3 regions of the Pseudarthrobacter sp. L19 genome follow, and region 1 is predicted to be linked to each of the others. Evidence: riboswitches for the same ligand, from Rfam matches in the RefSeq annotation. Region 1 holds a riboswitch; each other region holds the start of a gene.
The links. A riboswitch is a leader RNA that binds a small molecule or an ion and turns the genes downstream of it on or off. The one in region 1 is predicted to bind thiamine pyrophosphate.
Positions count from the first base shown of each region.

Region 1 (4,304 bases):
GACTCCCTGATTGGCAACGTCTACCTGGGCCGTGTCCAGAACGTGCTGCCCTCCATGGAGGCGGCCTTCGTCGACATCGGACGCGGCCGCAACGCCGTGCTGTACGCCGGCGAGGTCAACTGGGACGCCGTCAACCTCGAGGGCAAGCAGCGTCGGATCGAGAACGCGCTCAAGTCCGGCGACTCCGTTTTGGTCCAGGTGACCAAGGACCCGGTGGGCCACAAGGGCGCCCGGCTGACCAGCCAGATCTCCCTGCCCGGCCGGTACCTCGTGTACGTGCCCGGCGGCTCCATGACCGGCATCTCCCGCAAGCTGCCCGACGTCGAACGCAACCGCCTCAAGCGCATCCTCAAGGACCGCTTGCCGGAAGACGCCGGCGTGATCGTCCGCACCGCGGCTGAGGGAGCCTCGGAAGAGGAACTGACGCATGACATCAACCGTCTGCGCGCCCAGTGGGAAGGTATCGAAAGCCAGGCCGCGTCCACCAAGATCCTCGCCCCGGAGCTCCTCTACGGCGAACCGGACCTGACCATCAAGGTGGTCCGCGACGTGTTCAACGAGGACTTCTCCAAGCTGATCGTCTCCGGTGAGGAGGCCTGGGACACCATCGAGGCCTACGTCACCTACGTGGCGCCGGACCTGGTGGGCAGGCTCGAGAAGTGGACCAAGGACACGGACATCTTCTCCGCCTGGCGTATCGATGAGCAGATCCACAAGGCTCTGGAACGCAAGGTCTTCCTGCCTTCCGGCGGCTCCCTCGTGATCGACCGCACCGAGGCCATGACCGTGGTGGACGTCAACACCGGCAAGTTCACCGGCAGCGGCGGCAACCTCGAGGAAACCGTCACCAAGAACAACCTGGAAGCGGCCGAGGAAGTCGTCCGCCAGCTGCGCCTCCGCGACATCGGCGGCATCATCGTGATCGACTTCATCGACATGGTGCTTGAATCCAACCGCGACCTGGTCCTGCGCCGCATGGTGGAGTGCCTGGGCCGGGACCGGACCAAGCACCAGGTGGCCGAGGTGACCTCACTGGGCCTCGTTCAGATGACCCGTAAGCGGATGGGCACCGGCCTGCTGGAAGTCTTCGGCGAGCAGTGCGAGGCCTGCGCCGGCCGGGGCGTCGTCACGCACGACGAGCCGGTCGAGCACCGCCGCGCCAACACCGTCGCCGCGGAACACCACGTTCCGCGCACCGAGCAGCAGCCCGCCGCCCGCAACGAGCGTAAGCGCCGCCGCGGCAAGGGCGGCCAGGGCACCGAGGTCCAGCAGCAGGCACCGGCTGCCGGGCACCACGAGCCCACCGAGGCCGAGCGGCACGCCAAGGCCGAGGCCACCCGGGCCGCACTGGCGAACATCGCGGCGGCGGCCCACGCGGCGCACCTGCACGACGGCGAAGCCACCGCAGCGCCCGACGCCGAGACCAGGCAGGCGGCCCTGGATGCCGCCGTCGAGCTGGCCTCCACCGAGGAAGCAGCCGGCCGTCCCGCCGCCGTGCTGACCTTCGGCGGCGAGCAGGTGGCCCTGCCCTTCGTCGAGCACGCCGAGCAGGCGCCGCAGCCGGCCCTGACGCTGGACCTGCTGACCGAGGCGTTCGCCAACCTGGGCGACTCGGACTCGCGGAACCGCCAGTCCGGGCCAACGGAGACCGCGGCCCGCGAGGCCGCCCCGCCTGTGGAAGCGCCGTCTGTGGAAGCACGGTCCGAGGAAACCCCTGCCCCGGAGGCTGAGGCACCCGCCGAGGCTCCGGCCGCCGGTCGGTCCGCTGACCAGTCCCGGGCAACCCGGGGCCGGGGACGTGCCCGCACGGCCCGGATCCAGCCGCCGAACGCCCGCAACCGCGCGGCCGAGCCCGAAGCGCGCCGGGAACCCGCCCCGCAGCAGGCTCCCAAGCAGGACACCCGGCAGCAGGAGGCTCCGAAGCAGGACACCCGGCAGCAGGAGGCTCCGAAGACGGCTGCACCGGTGGCGGCCCCCGTCGCCACCCGCACCCCCGCGGCTGATGAACCGGCCACCGGTCAGCGCCGTCCGCGGCGGCACCGCAGCGCCAGCCGTGCCCAGGGGGCGGCCAACGAGACCGCCGTCGAGCAGCACCGGCAGGCCTCGGCCGCATCCGGCCAGGGCTCGGTCCACGAGGCCAAGGCGCCGGAAACGGTCAAGCCTGTGGTCAAGGACAACGGCGGCCCGATCATCCTCGGCGTCGGCGTACCGGCCTCGGAGCTGTAACCGCTCGGCCGCACGCATCGGCACCACTCGCGGGTATCTCCCGGACTCGACGTTTCGAAGCGTCGACTCCGGGCGGTACCCGCGAGCCGGTTAAGGGGGAGACCGGTCGGAGGACGGGACGGGCGGGAGAACCCGGGGAGGGGCGCTACGCTGGAACGCGACACGGGGTGCCGCGCATCGGGCCGGCTGAGATCCACACCCGTTGAACCTGTCCGGTTAGCACCGGCGAAGGGATGTCTCTTGTCTTCGACCCAACCCGCGGCAGCACCCGCGGCACCTTCAACCGTTCCCGCGGCCGGCGCCACCTTCCTGCAGACGGTATTTCCCGCAGCGCAGGCTGCACCCACCGGGCGGGCCGCGATCCCCAGGGTCCTCGCCATCGCGGGGTCCGACCCTTCCGGCGGTGCCGGAATCCAGGCGGACCTGAAGAGCATCGCGGCCATGGGTGGCTACGGCATGGCCGCCATCACGGCCCTGACCGCCCAGAACACCCGCGGCGTCCGGTCCGTGCACGTGCCGCCCGCCGCCTTCCTGACCGAGCAGCTGGACGCCATCGCCGAGGACATCACCATCGATGCCGTGAAGATCGGCATGCTCGGCGACGCCGGCGTCATCGACGCGGTACGGGCGTGGCTGGAACGCACCCGGCCCGCCGTTGTCGTCCTGGACCCCGTCATGGTCGCCACCAGCGGTGACCGGCTGCTGCAGGAATCGGCGGTGGCGGCGCTGCACACCCTGCTGCCGCTCGCCGACCTGGTCACCCCCAACCTGGCCGAACTCGCCCTCCTGCTGGACGAACCGGTCGCCGCCGGCTGGGCGGAGGCGCTGGAGCAGGGCAAACGCCTCTCCGCGCTGGCCGGAACCACGGTCCTGGTCAAGGGCGGCCACCTCGAGGAGGACGCCGACGGCGGCTGCCCGGACGCGCTGGTCAACAGCTCCGGACTGCTCGGCAGCGAAACCGTGGTGGTGCCGGGGGAGCGGGTCGACACCCGCAACAGCCACGGCACCGGGTGCTCGCTGTCCTCGGCCCTTGCGACGGCCTACGCCGCCGGCGGGGACTGGGAAGCCGCGCTGCGCCGCGTCAAGCCCTGGCTGCTGGGGGCGCTGCGCGAGGCCGGACGGCTCGACGTCGGCACCGGCAACGGACCCGTCCACCACTTCCACCACCTCGCCCAGCCGGCGGAACCGGCGCCCGCGGCCGGCACGGGACAGTTCACGGACCACCTCAAGGAACCCGGCGACTTCGCCACCGGACTCGAGCCGCTCGCCGCGGAGGGCCTGACGGAAATCTACGCCCTGGACTTTATCCGGGGCCTGGCCGACGGGACCCTGCCTGAGCACGAGTTCGCCTACTACCTGGGCCAGGACGCGCTTTACCTCAATGGCTACTCCCGGGTGCTGTCCCGCGCCGCCGCGCTTGCCCCGACGGAGGCAGAGCAGCTGTTCTGGTCACGCTCGGCCGCCCAGTGCCTGGAAGTTGAGTCGGAACTGCACCGCAGCTGGCTGGCCGGACGTGCCGGCACCCCGCGGCGGCAGGGTCCGGTCACCAAGTCCTACGTGGACCACCTGCACGCCGCGTCGCTGGCCGGCAGCTACGGGGTCCTCGTGGCCGCGGCGCTGCCCTGCTTCTGGCTCTACGCCGAGGTCGGCGCCGCGCTGCACGCGCAGTTCCTGGCAGCGGGCGCGGACGAAGCCCACCCCTACGCCGCCTGGCTGCGCACCTACGCGGACGAGGCCTTCGCCGAGTCGACCCGGCAGGCGATCCGCTACACGGACGCCGCCGCCCGCCGCGGTTCCGCCGCCGAACGGGGCGCCATGACCGAGGCCTTCGTCCACTCCGTGCGCTTCGAGGTGGACTTCTTCGACGCGCCGCGGCTGCACGCCTGACCCGGAACGGGAGCCGCGGCCGGTAAGGTGGTGGGGCGCGGTTCCCGAAAGCGGCTGCGGCGCCCGGTCCGGTTCCTTGGAAAACGGCACTGTGGCACCGGTCACGCCCGACTCTCCGGGGCCTGCCTCGTTTGCGGCCGAAGGCGAAATTAGCGTAGTCTTGATCTTCGGTGCTTACGCCAACACTTGGG
Region 1 covers NZ_CP193935.1:2,726,057-2,730,360, forward strand. Annotated here, with positions in the region: gene ACRQ5B_RS12995 (Rne/Rng family ribonuclease) at 1-2,226, shown strand, start outside; TPP riboswitch at 2,380-2,477, shown strand; gene ACRQ5B_RS13000 (bifunctional hydroxymethylpyrimidine kinase/phosphomethylpyrimidine kinase) at 2,536-4,113, shown strand.

Region 2 (4,304 bases), 1.2 Mb from region 1:
CCCCGGCGGCGATCAACATCTCCCGCGCCTCGGCCAGCACCCGGTCCGGCGGCCCGTCCAGCAGCACGGCGGCGTCACCCGCGCTGCCGGGCTGCAGCACCACGATCCGGTCCACCAGGTCCTTCCACACGGAAACCCGGTGTTCCACCACCACCAGGGTGGCGCCGGTCCGGTCCAGGCAGCGGCCCACGGCGTCGCGGACCTCCAGCACGCCGGCGGGGTCAAGGTTGGCGGTGGGTTCGTCCAGCAGCAGCAGCCCGGGCCGCATCGCGAGGATGCCGGCCAGGGCCAGCCGCTGCTTCTGCCCGCCGGAGAGGGCCGAGGTCGGGTGCCCCAGGGGCAGGGAACCGAGCCCGACGTCGTCGAGCGCCTCGCCCACCCTCGCCCAGATCTCCGCGGGCGGGACGGCAAGGTTCTCCGCCCCGAACGCGACGTCGTCGCCGACGCGGGAGAGCACCACCTGGGTCTCCGGGTCCTGCTGCACCAGCCCGGCGCGTCCCCGCCGCTCCCGGGGCGGGGCCCCGTCGATCAGCAGGCTGCCGGTCTCGTCGGCGTCGTCGGCCTCCGCGTCCGCGCCGCCGCCCTCGCCGAGCACCCCGGCGAGGGCGTGCAACAGTGTGGATTTACCGGCGCCGGAGGGCCCCAGCAGCAGGACGCGTTCGCCCGGGCTGATGTCCAGGTCCAGTCCGCTGATGGCGGGGCGTGACCGTCCGGCGTGCCGCCAGCCCCAACCGCGGGCGGTGACCGCGGCGGGGCGGACGTCGTCGGCGTTCATGCGCGGGGTGTCAGGAGAAGACGGGTTCGGTGGCCGCCTTGCGGGAGGCGAAGGAGGCCAGCACCCCGGTCCCGGCCAGGCCGCGGGTGGCGATCCAGGCCAGGCCGCCGGCGATCACGGCACCGGAGATGGCGCAGAAGACGATGTAGGCGGCCTTGTCCCCGGCCTCGAAGGCGATGTTCCAGCCCCAGGGCAGGAAGCAGTCGTTCAGGCCGCAGAAGAGGCCCGCACCGGCGCCGGCGAGCAGGGAGACCGGGAGGTTGAACTTGGTGTAGCGGAAGGCGGCGAAGACCAGCTCCGCGCCGAGGCCCTGCAGGATGCCGGAGATCAGCACGGTGGTGCCGTACTGGGAGCCCATGATCAGCTCACCGGTGGCGGCAACGGCCTCGCAGAACAGCGCGGCGCCGGGCTTGCGGACCACCAGCATGCCCAGGACCGCGGGGATCATCCAGCCGCCGGCGTAGAGGCCGGTCAGGGGCGGGTAGACGGCGGTGAGCGGGATTGAGACCACGTTGGCTCCCTGGTCCCAGGCCCAGAAGATGACGCCGCCGGCGATCGCGATCAGCGCCGCCAGGACAATGTCGGCCACGCGCCAGCTCTTCTTGCCGGCCGCTGTGGTGCGGGGGTGGAAATATCGGTCATGTCGTCCTCCTGAGGTACAGGAGGGGAGGGTGTTCCGGCCACGGCGGCCGCTGCCGCGTGTTCCGGACACCCTGAGAACTCGACTCCCTTGCGCCGGTACTAACCGGATCAGGTTCGAGGGTCTGCGGCTGTCCGCACTCTCAGCGCCCACCTACGGTTTCCGGATTCCTCCGGAAGGGTCCGACGGCGGCGCTCCCCTGTCGTTGTGAATGTCGCCCGTGTGGGCTGGGCCAGTTTACACCCGCGCCGCCGGGGCCCGCCTCCGCTTCCGGCCGAGCCGGATCAGCACGATGCCGACCGCCACGAACCACGCCCACATGAGGAGGCCGTAGCCGCCGTAGAGCGCCGGGACGAGGTACCGCAGCGCCTCCGCGAGCAGCCCCAGGGCACCGGCGGCGATGCCCAGCCAGCCCACAGCCCTGGAGAGCCCTCCCCGCACCATGGCCACGGACATCAGGAGGATGCCCGCCGCGGAAAGCACACCGGCGACGGCGGGTGTGTTGTTCTCGGCGATCAGCGCCTCAGCGGCGGCACTGATCCGCTGCCGCGCGGCGTCGTCGGCCGCCCCGGCGTACCGGTCGCTGAGATAGACCAGCACCAGGGAACCGCGGCTGGTGACCGGGATGGCAAGGATCAGCGCCCAGGACAGCCCGCCCACCAGGGCGCCACCCAGCGCCAGACCCCGCGCCACGCCCTGTGCCGCCGGAGCGCACGCCAGGAATAGCGCGGCGAACACGGGCACCGCCAGGATGTTGGGGACCGTCCAGAGCAGCTGCTCGGCGACGTAGACGGGCTTGTTGCGGGCGATGAACTCCAGCGTCGGCACGGCCCCGTCGACCGGCGGCGGCGCGATGAAGTCCAACACGAGGGCCAGCACCAGCAGCACGACAAAGGCGATCGCGCAGCAGCCGGCCGCCAGCTGGAACGGCGCCCAGGGTGCTCTCGGGTCTCTGTCCATGCCCGACGGTAGGCCGGGCGGCGCGCGGCGGACAGGGGCGTCCGCCCCGGACCGGTGTGCCAGTAGGCTAGGGACAGCCCTGTTTCCACCCGCAAGGAGCACGAAATGAACATTGTCATCAAACTGCTCGGCACCGGCATCAGCCTGGTCGCCGGTCTCGTCGGCACCAAGCTCGTGGACACCGTCTGGGAGAAGTCCACCGGCAACAAGCCGCCGAAGGGCCACGACGACGACGTCCCCACCACCCTGCGCCAGGCCCTGACCTTCGCGCTGATCTCGGCCTCGGTGAGCGCCGTCATCCAGGTCCTCGCCAACCGCGGCACGCAGCGGGCCATCAGCCGCTTCGCCAAGACTCAGGACATCGTCTAGGCACACCGCACCACCGGACTCCGACGGGGAGTCCCCCGGGCATCAGTCCCGGCGGGGCTCCCCGTCGTCGTTCAAGCCGCGTTCCCCGGCGGCCTGCTGCACCACCGCTTCGAGCTCGTCCGCGCTCAGCAGCTCCGGGTGGAGGTGCTTGGTGCGGTAGCCGGCGCGGCCCACCATGTGCGCGGAGACCGGGACCGTCAGCAGCTGGAAGATCCACGCGACCACCAGCACCGGCCACACCCACCAGGTGCGCATCTGCAGGCCCACGGCGCACAGCAGCAAAAACAGACCGAGGACCTGCGGCTTGGTGGCTGCGTGCATCCGGCTCATCAGGTCCGGGAAGCGGAGCAGGCCGATCGCCGCGCCAAGGGACATCAGCGCGCCTACCACCATGAACACGGCGGACACGGCGTCGATCACCGGGTCTGCGGAAAAGGTCTCAGGATTCATGGGGGTGCCTCCTCCGGTCGGCCACGAAGCGGGCCACCGTCACCGAGCCGACGAAGCCGATGATCGAGATCGCCACCAGCAGCATCAGGTTGTTCAGGTGCCGGTTGACGGCCATGTCGATGCACAGCGCCGCGCCCAGGATGGCCAGCAGCACGTCGGCGGCGAGGACCCGGTCCAGCAGGGACGGCCCGCGGGCGATCCGGATGATGGCGCCGCCGGCTGCGAGGGACAGGATCACGGCGGTGACGGCCAGGACGATCGGCATCATGCGGCTGCCTCCTGCTTGAGGGCGGAAACTTCCTCCGGGGTGCCCATGATCCGGATCAGGCCGGCCTCGGTATCCCGGACGTCCTTGCGGAGCTTGGCGGCGTCGTCGGCGTCGCGGACGTTGATGCCGTGGATGTAGAGCGTGGACGTGGTCCGGTCCACCTCCACCACCAGGGATCCCGGGATCAACGAAATCACGTGGCCGGTGGCGGTGACCAGGAGGTCCGAATGGCTGCGGAGCGGGACGGCGACGACGGCGCTGATCACCCGGGGCCCGCGCACCACGGCGAGGTAGAGGACCTGGAAACTCGCCGCGACCACCTTGGCCAGGAACACCACGCCGAAGGGGATGGCGCGCAGCACGTTGAACCGGCCGCCCAGTTCCACCGGCGGCAGGTAGAAGAGCCGGGCCACGAGCACAGCGATCAGCGCACCGAAGAGCAGATTGCCGGCGCTGAAGTTCTGCCAGAGGGCGCCCCAGACAATCACCAGCCAGACCAGCAGCGGCAGTTCCTGGCGCAGGGAGATCCGTTTGCGGGTCATTTGCCGCCTCCCTGCGCCACCGGCTGCGGCGGGGCCGGGACCGTGACCTCGTCACCGAGCACCGCGTGGATGTAGGAGGACCGGTCCAGCATCTCGGCCGCGGACTGGCCGGAGAGGCGGAACAACGGCCCGGCGAACACGGTCAGGGCCACGCCCAGGATGACCAGCGCCAGCGTGGAACCAACCATGGTGCGCGGCAGCAGGCTCACCGCGCGTCGTGCTGAGGATGCCCCGGCACCGCCGGTTCCGTGGGAGTCCCCGCCCGGGGCGGCGAGCAGCACCGGGTCCGGGTGCTCGGCG
Region 2 covers NZ_CP193935.1:1,538,977-1,543,280, reverse strand. Annotated here, with positions in the region: gene ACRQ5B_RS07210 (ABC transporter ATP-binding protein) at 1-775, opposite strand, end outside; gene ACRQ5B_RS07205 (ECF transporter S component) at 786-1,364, opposite strand; TPP riboswitch at 1,485-1,626, opposite strand; gene ACRQ5B_RS07200 (hypothetical protein) at 1,653-2,375, opposite strand; gene ACRQ5B_RS07195 (DUF4235 domain-containing protein) at 2,481-2,744, shown strand; gene mnhG (monovalent cation/H(+) antiporter subunit G) at 2,787-3,194, opposite strand; gene ACRQ5B_RS07185 (monovalent cation/H+ antiporter complex subunit F) at 3,184-3,462, opposite strand; gene ACRQ5B_RS07180 (Na+/H+ antiporter subunit E) at 3,459-4,004, opposite strand; gene ACRQ5B_RS07175 (Na+/H+ antiporter subunit D) at 4,001-4,304, opposite strand, start outside.
Region 2: it holds a riboswitch for thiamine pyrophosphate, as region 1 does, so the genes downstream of both, ACRQ5B_RS07205 (ECF transporter S component) here and ACRQ5B_RS13000 (bifunctional hydroxymethylpyrimidine kinase/phosphomethylpyrimidine kinase) in region 1, are expected to answer to the same signal.

Region 3 (4,304 bases), 420 kb from region 1:
GCGGTCACGGCAGGCTCCGCGATCTGCACGATTCCGGACGGACCGTTTCCGTTGCCGTTGGCTTTTGTCCCGTTCCCGTTGCCGTTTCCCTTGCCGTTGGTGCCCTGGGCTGCGCCGGCACCGTTGCCGGCCCCCGCGCCGTCACCGTTGGCGGGCTTCGACCCGGAGATGACGACGGCGTCGAACTCCTGGCCGACGTGGTTGACCAGCAGCGCCGCCTCGACCGTGTCCAGCGACATCCGCTCCAGCTTTCCGGCGAGCTGGTCCGAAGCGGCCATGATCGCGGGCAGGGACGGCAGCGCCTCCCGGGCCCAGGCCGGAACCTCGCCGCCGTTTGAGAGCGCCTCGCAGATGACCAGGACGAACCGGTCGATCAGGCGCCGCAGCGGGGCGGTGGAGTGCGCGTAGGACGCGCCGATGGCGGATTGGATGGCGTCGTCCGGGACGCTGCCGTCGAAGGGGGTGTACCCGGCGCCGCGGAACAACATCCCGGCCGAGTGCAGGATCGCCAGCTGCTTGGGATCCGTGGGGTCCAGCGTCCGCAGGTATTCCCCGTAGCTGGTCTCCCCGTCCCACGGCTTGCCCAGCGCCCCGGTCTGCCGGCGGAAGTGGCGCAGGGAGCGTTCGTCCGGCGCGGGCATGGTCCGCAGGATGCCCACCTTGCCCTCGAGCATCAGTCCCGCGGCGGCCATCCCGGTCATCAGCGAAATCTGCGCGTTCCAGTCCTCCACCGGCAGCGGGGGAGCCGCGACGATCCGGTAGCCGCCGTCGGGGAGCTGTTCGATTTCCTGGTCCGGCATGTTCAGGCTCGCTCCGCCGCGCTGCCGCTCGAGCTCCACCCGCTTGCCGCCGACCTCTTTCAGCAGTTCCAGGACGGGGGCCGCCGTGCCGGCGTCGAGGTCCGCCTGCACCCCGGCGTAACTGAGCTTGGCGCGGCTGATGACGCGTGCGCGGCGCACCAGGACCGAGGACACCTCGGCGGCGGCGTCGAGCTCGAACTCCCAGACGAAGGCCGCGCAGAGCTGGCCGGCGAGGAGGCTGCCTGCGGCCTCGCTGATGACCTCGGGGTGCAGCGGAATGCGGCCCTCGGGCGTGTAGAACGTCTGCCCGCGGCGGCGCGTCTCGGCGTCGAGGGGTCCGCCGGGGGCCACGAAGGAGGGGACATCGGCGATCGCGTAGAAAACCTTGTATCCGTCCCCGGAGCGGTCAATGAACAGTGCCTGGTCCAGATCCGTGGACGACGCCGGGTCGATCGTCACGAACTCCACGTGCGTCAGGTCCAGGCCGGGGAGTTCGTGCCCGGCCACCGCCGCCTCGGCGTCGCGCAGCGCCTCTTCGGGGAACGGCCCGGGCAGTTCCAGGAGGGTGCGCAGGGCCTTCAGCGCCTTGGCTAGCTGGTTTTGCTGCTGGCGGACGCTCGGCGTCAGGCGATGGTGAGACACGAAAGTCAGGGTAGCCCGAAATCCGCCGCTAGTCTTGAACGATGAGCACTCCGACGCCGGATTCCGCCCGCGATCACCGCTTTCTCACGGACCTGCTCGGCGTGATGGCCTACAGCGAACTCTCCGCCTTTGAACGGCTTTCCTCCGACGCCCGCTATGCGCCCACCCTCCGGGACCGGGCCGTGCTGGGCCGGCTGGCGGTGCGGGAGTTCGAGCACTATGAACTGGTGTGCGCCCGGCTGCAGGAGATGGGCGAGGACGTGGAGGGGGCCATGGTGCCGTTCCAGCGCTCGGTTGACCACTTCCATGAGCGGACGCGGCCAGCCGACTGGTTCGAGTCGCTGATGAAGGCGTACGTCATCGACACCGTCTCCGCCGACTTCTACCGCTCCCTGATTCCGCGGCTGGATCCCGCCACCGCGGCACTGGTGGAGCAGGTCCAGGCCTCCGAAGAGGCCACCGAGGTGCTGCGCGAACGGCTCAAACAGGCCCTGGCCGACGATCCACGGCTGGCCTCCCGGCTGGCGCTGTGGGCACGGCGGCTCCTCGGCGAGGCGCTGACCCAGGCGCAGCGGGTCGCGGCCGACCACGCCTTCCTTGGCGTCCAGGGTTCGGACGCAGCGGGCACAGGGGCAACGGGCAATGGCTCCCCATCCAACGGCGTCCCGGCGGGCACGGATCCGGTCCGGGCGCTGCTGACCTCGCTGGCCACGGCACACTCGCGCCGGATGACCATGCTGGGCCTCGCCGGGTAGAGAGCCTGCACCCGCCCGGGGCAACCGGCAGGGCTTACGCCCGGGCGTCGAGGGCGGAGAGCAGCGCCTGCGCCGCAGCAGCGGGGTCGTCGGCCTCGGTGATCGCCCGGACCACCACGATCCGCCGGGCCCCGGCGTCGAGGACCTGCTCCACGTTCGTCAGGTCGATGCCGCCGATTGCGAACCACGGCACGACGCCGGCCACCTTTCCGCCGTCGCCCGCGGCCTCGGCGCGCTCAATCGCGTCGGCGGCGTAGCGGACCAGGTCCAGGCCAACGGCGGCACGGCCGGGCTTGGTGGGGGTGGCCCAGACCGGGCCCACGCAGAAGTAGTCCAGCCCGCTGCGGCCAGGCGCGGCGGCGATGGCGGCGTCCACCTGCTCCGGGGAGTGGGTGGACAGGCCGATCACGGTGTCCTTGCCGAGGAAGTCCCGGGCCGCACGGAACGGAATGTCCTTCTGCCCGATGTGGAACACCGGGGCGCCGGCCAACGAGGCCAGGTCCGCCCGGTCGTTGACCGCCCAGAGCCGGCCGTGGCGCGCCGCGACCGTGTGCAGGACCTCCAGGAGTTCGAGTTCCTCCGCGGCTTCGATGGTCTTGTCCCGGAGCTGGATGATGTCCACGCCCCCGGTAAACGCGGCGTCGACGAAGGTTTCAAAGTCTCCGCGGTCCTTGCGGGCATCGGTGCAGAGGTACAAACGGGCGGTGCTGTGGACATCCTGGCTCATGCCCCAAGCGTAGTTCCTCTAAACTGGGCGCATACCGCGGGAGCCCCGCACGCCGTCGACGGCGCAGGGCTGAGAGGGCGTCAGAGCCGACCGCTTGACCTGATCCGGCTAGTACCGGCGTAGGGAAGGAACCCATGAACACCACCCCCGGCCCCGCTGCCCGGCCTGAGGACCCCGGTGCCCGGCCTGACGGCCCCCTCGACGCCGTCGTGATTGGCGGGGGCGTGATCGGCCACGGCATCGCCTGGGAACTCCGGCGCTCCGGGCGGACCGTGGCGCTGGTCGACGACGCCCCCGGGGACGGGGCCAGCTGGGCCGCCGCCGGCATGCTGGCCCCCGTGAGCGAACTCCACTACCAGGAGGAGGGGCTCCTGCCCCTGATGCTGGAGTCCTCCCGGCTCTGGCCCGCCTTCGCCGGCAGCCTCGCCGACGACGGCGACGGGGGAGCGGGCACCGGCTACCTGCCGACGCCGACCCTCGCCGTGGGTGCCGACGCCGCGGACCGCCAGGCGCTCGCGGACCTGCGCGCCCTCCAACTGGCCTCCGGCCTGTCCGTCGAACCCCTCACCGTGCGGGAGGCCCGCCGCCGCGAACCGCTGCTCAGCCCGGCCATCTCCTGTGCCTTCGAGATCCCCGCCGACCACCAGGTGGACCCGCGCCGCCTGATAACCCGGATCAGAGCCCTGCTGGCCGCCGACACCGGATTCCGGGCCGTCCCGCAACGCGCCGAGAGCCTGATCCAAGCGGACGGCCGGGTCACCGGCGTCCGGCTCAGCGGGGAGGGGAGGTCCGGGCGGCCGAAACCATCGTGGCCAACGGACTGGGCGCCGCCGCCCTACAGGACCTCCCGGCCGGGCTCACCCTGCCGCTGCGGCCGGTCCATGGTGACATCCTCCGGCTCCGGGTGCCCGAGCGGCTGCGTCCCCTGCTGAGTTCCACCGTCCGCGGGCTGGTCCGCGGCATTCCGGTCTACATCGTTCCACGCGGGGACGGCACCGTGGTGGTTGGCGCCACCCAGCGCGAGGACCAGGCTTATGACCGGGCCGTCTCCGCCGGCGGGGTCTACCAGCTGCTGCGCGATGCCCAGCAGCTGGTCCCGGCCGTCGCCGAGCTGGAACTCGTCGAGGCCACGGCCAGGGCCCGCCCCGGCACCCCCGACAACGCCCCGCTGCTGGGCCGGGTCCGTACCTCCGCCGGCGGCGGCCACGTCCCGGGCCTGGTGATCGCCACCGGATTCTTCCGGCACGGGGTGCTGCTGACCCCGGCCGCCGCGGCCATCTGCCGGGAACTGCTGGACGGCACCCCGGACCCGCGCTGGGACGGGTTCCTCCCGGACCGCTTCGACCACCCGCACACCGACGCTGAGCGCAGCCAGGCGCA
Region 3 covers NZ_CP193935.1:2,303,337-2,307,640, forward strand. Annotated here, with positions in the region: gene ACRQ5B_RS10985 (RNB domain-containing ribonuclease) at 1-1,442, opposite strand, end outside; gene ACRQ5B_RS10990 (ferritin-like fold-containing protein) at 1,484-2,197, shown strand; gene thiE (thiamine phosphate synthase) at 2,232-2,924, opposite strand; TPP riboswitch at 2,951-3,068, shown strand; partial or broken gene thiO (glycine oxidase ThiO) at 3,059-4,304, shown strand, end outside.
Region 3: it holds a riboswitch for thiamine pyrophosphate, as region 1 does, so the genes downstream of both, thiO (glycine oxidase ThiO) here and ACRQ5B_RS13000 (bifunctional hydroxymethylpyrimidine kinase/phosphomethylpyrimidine kinase) in region 1, are expected to answer to the same signal.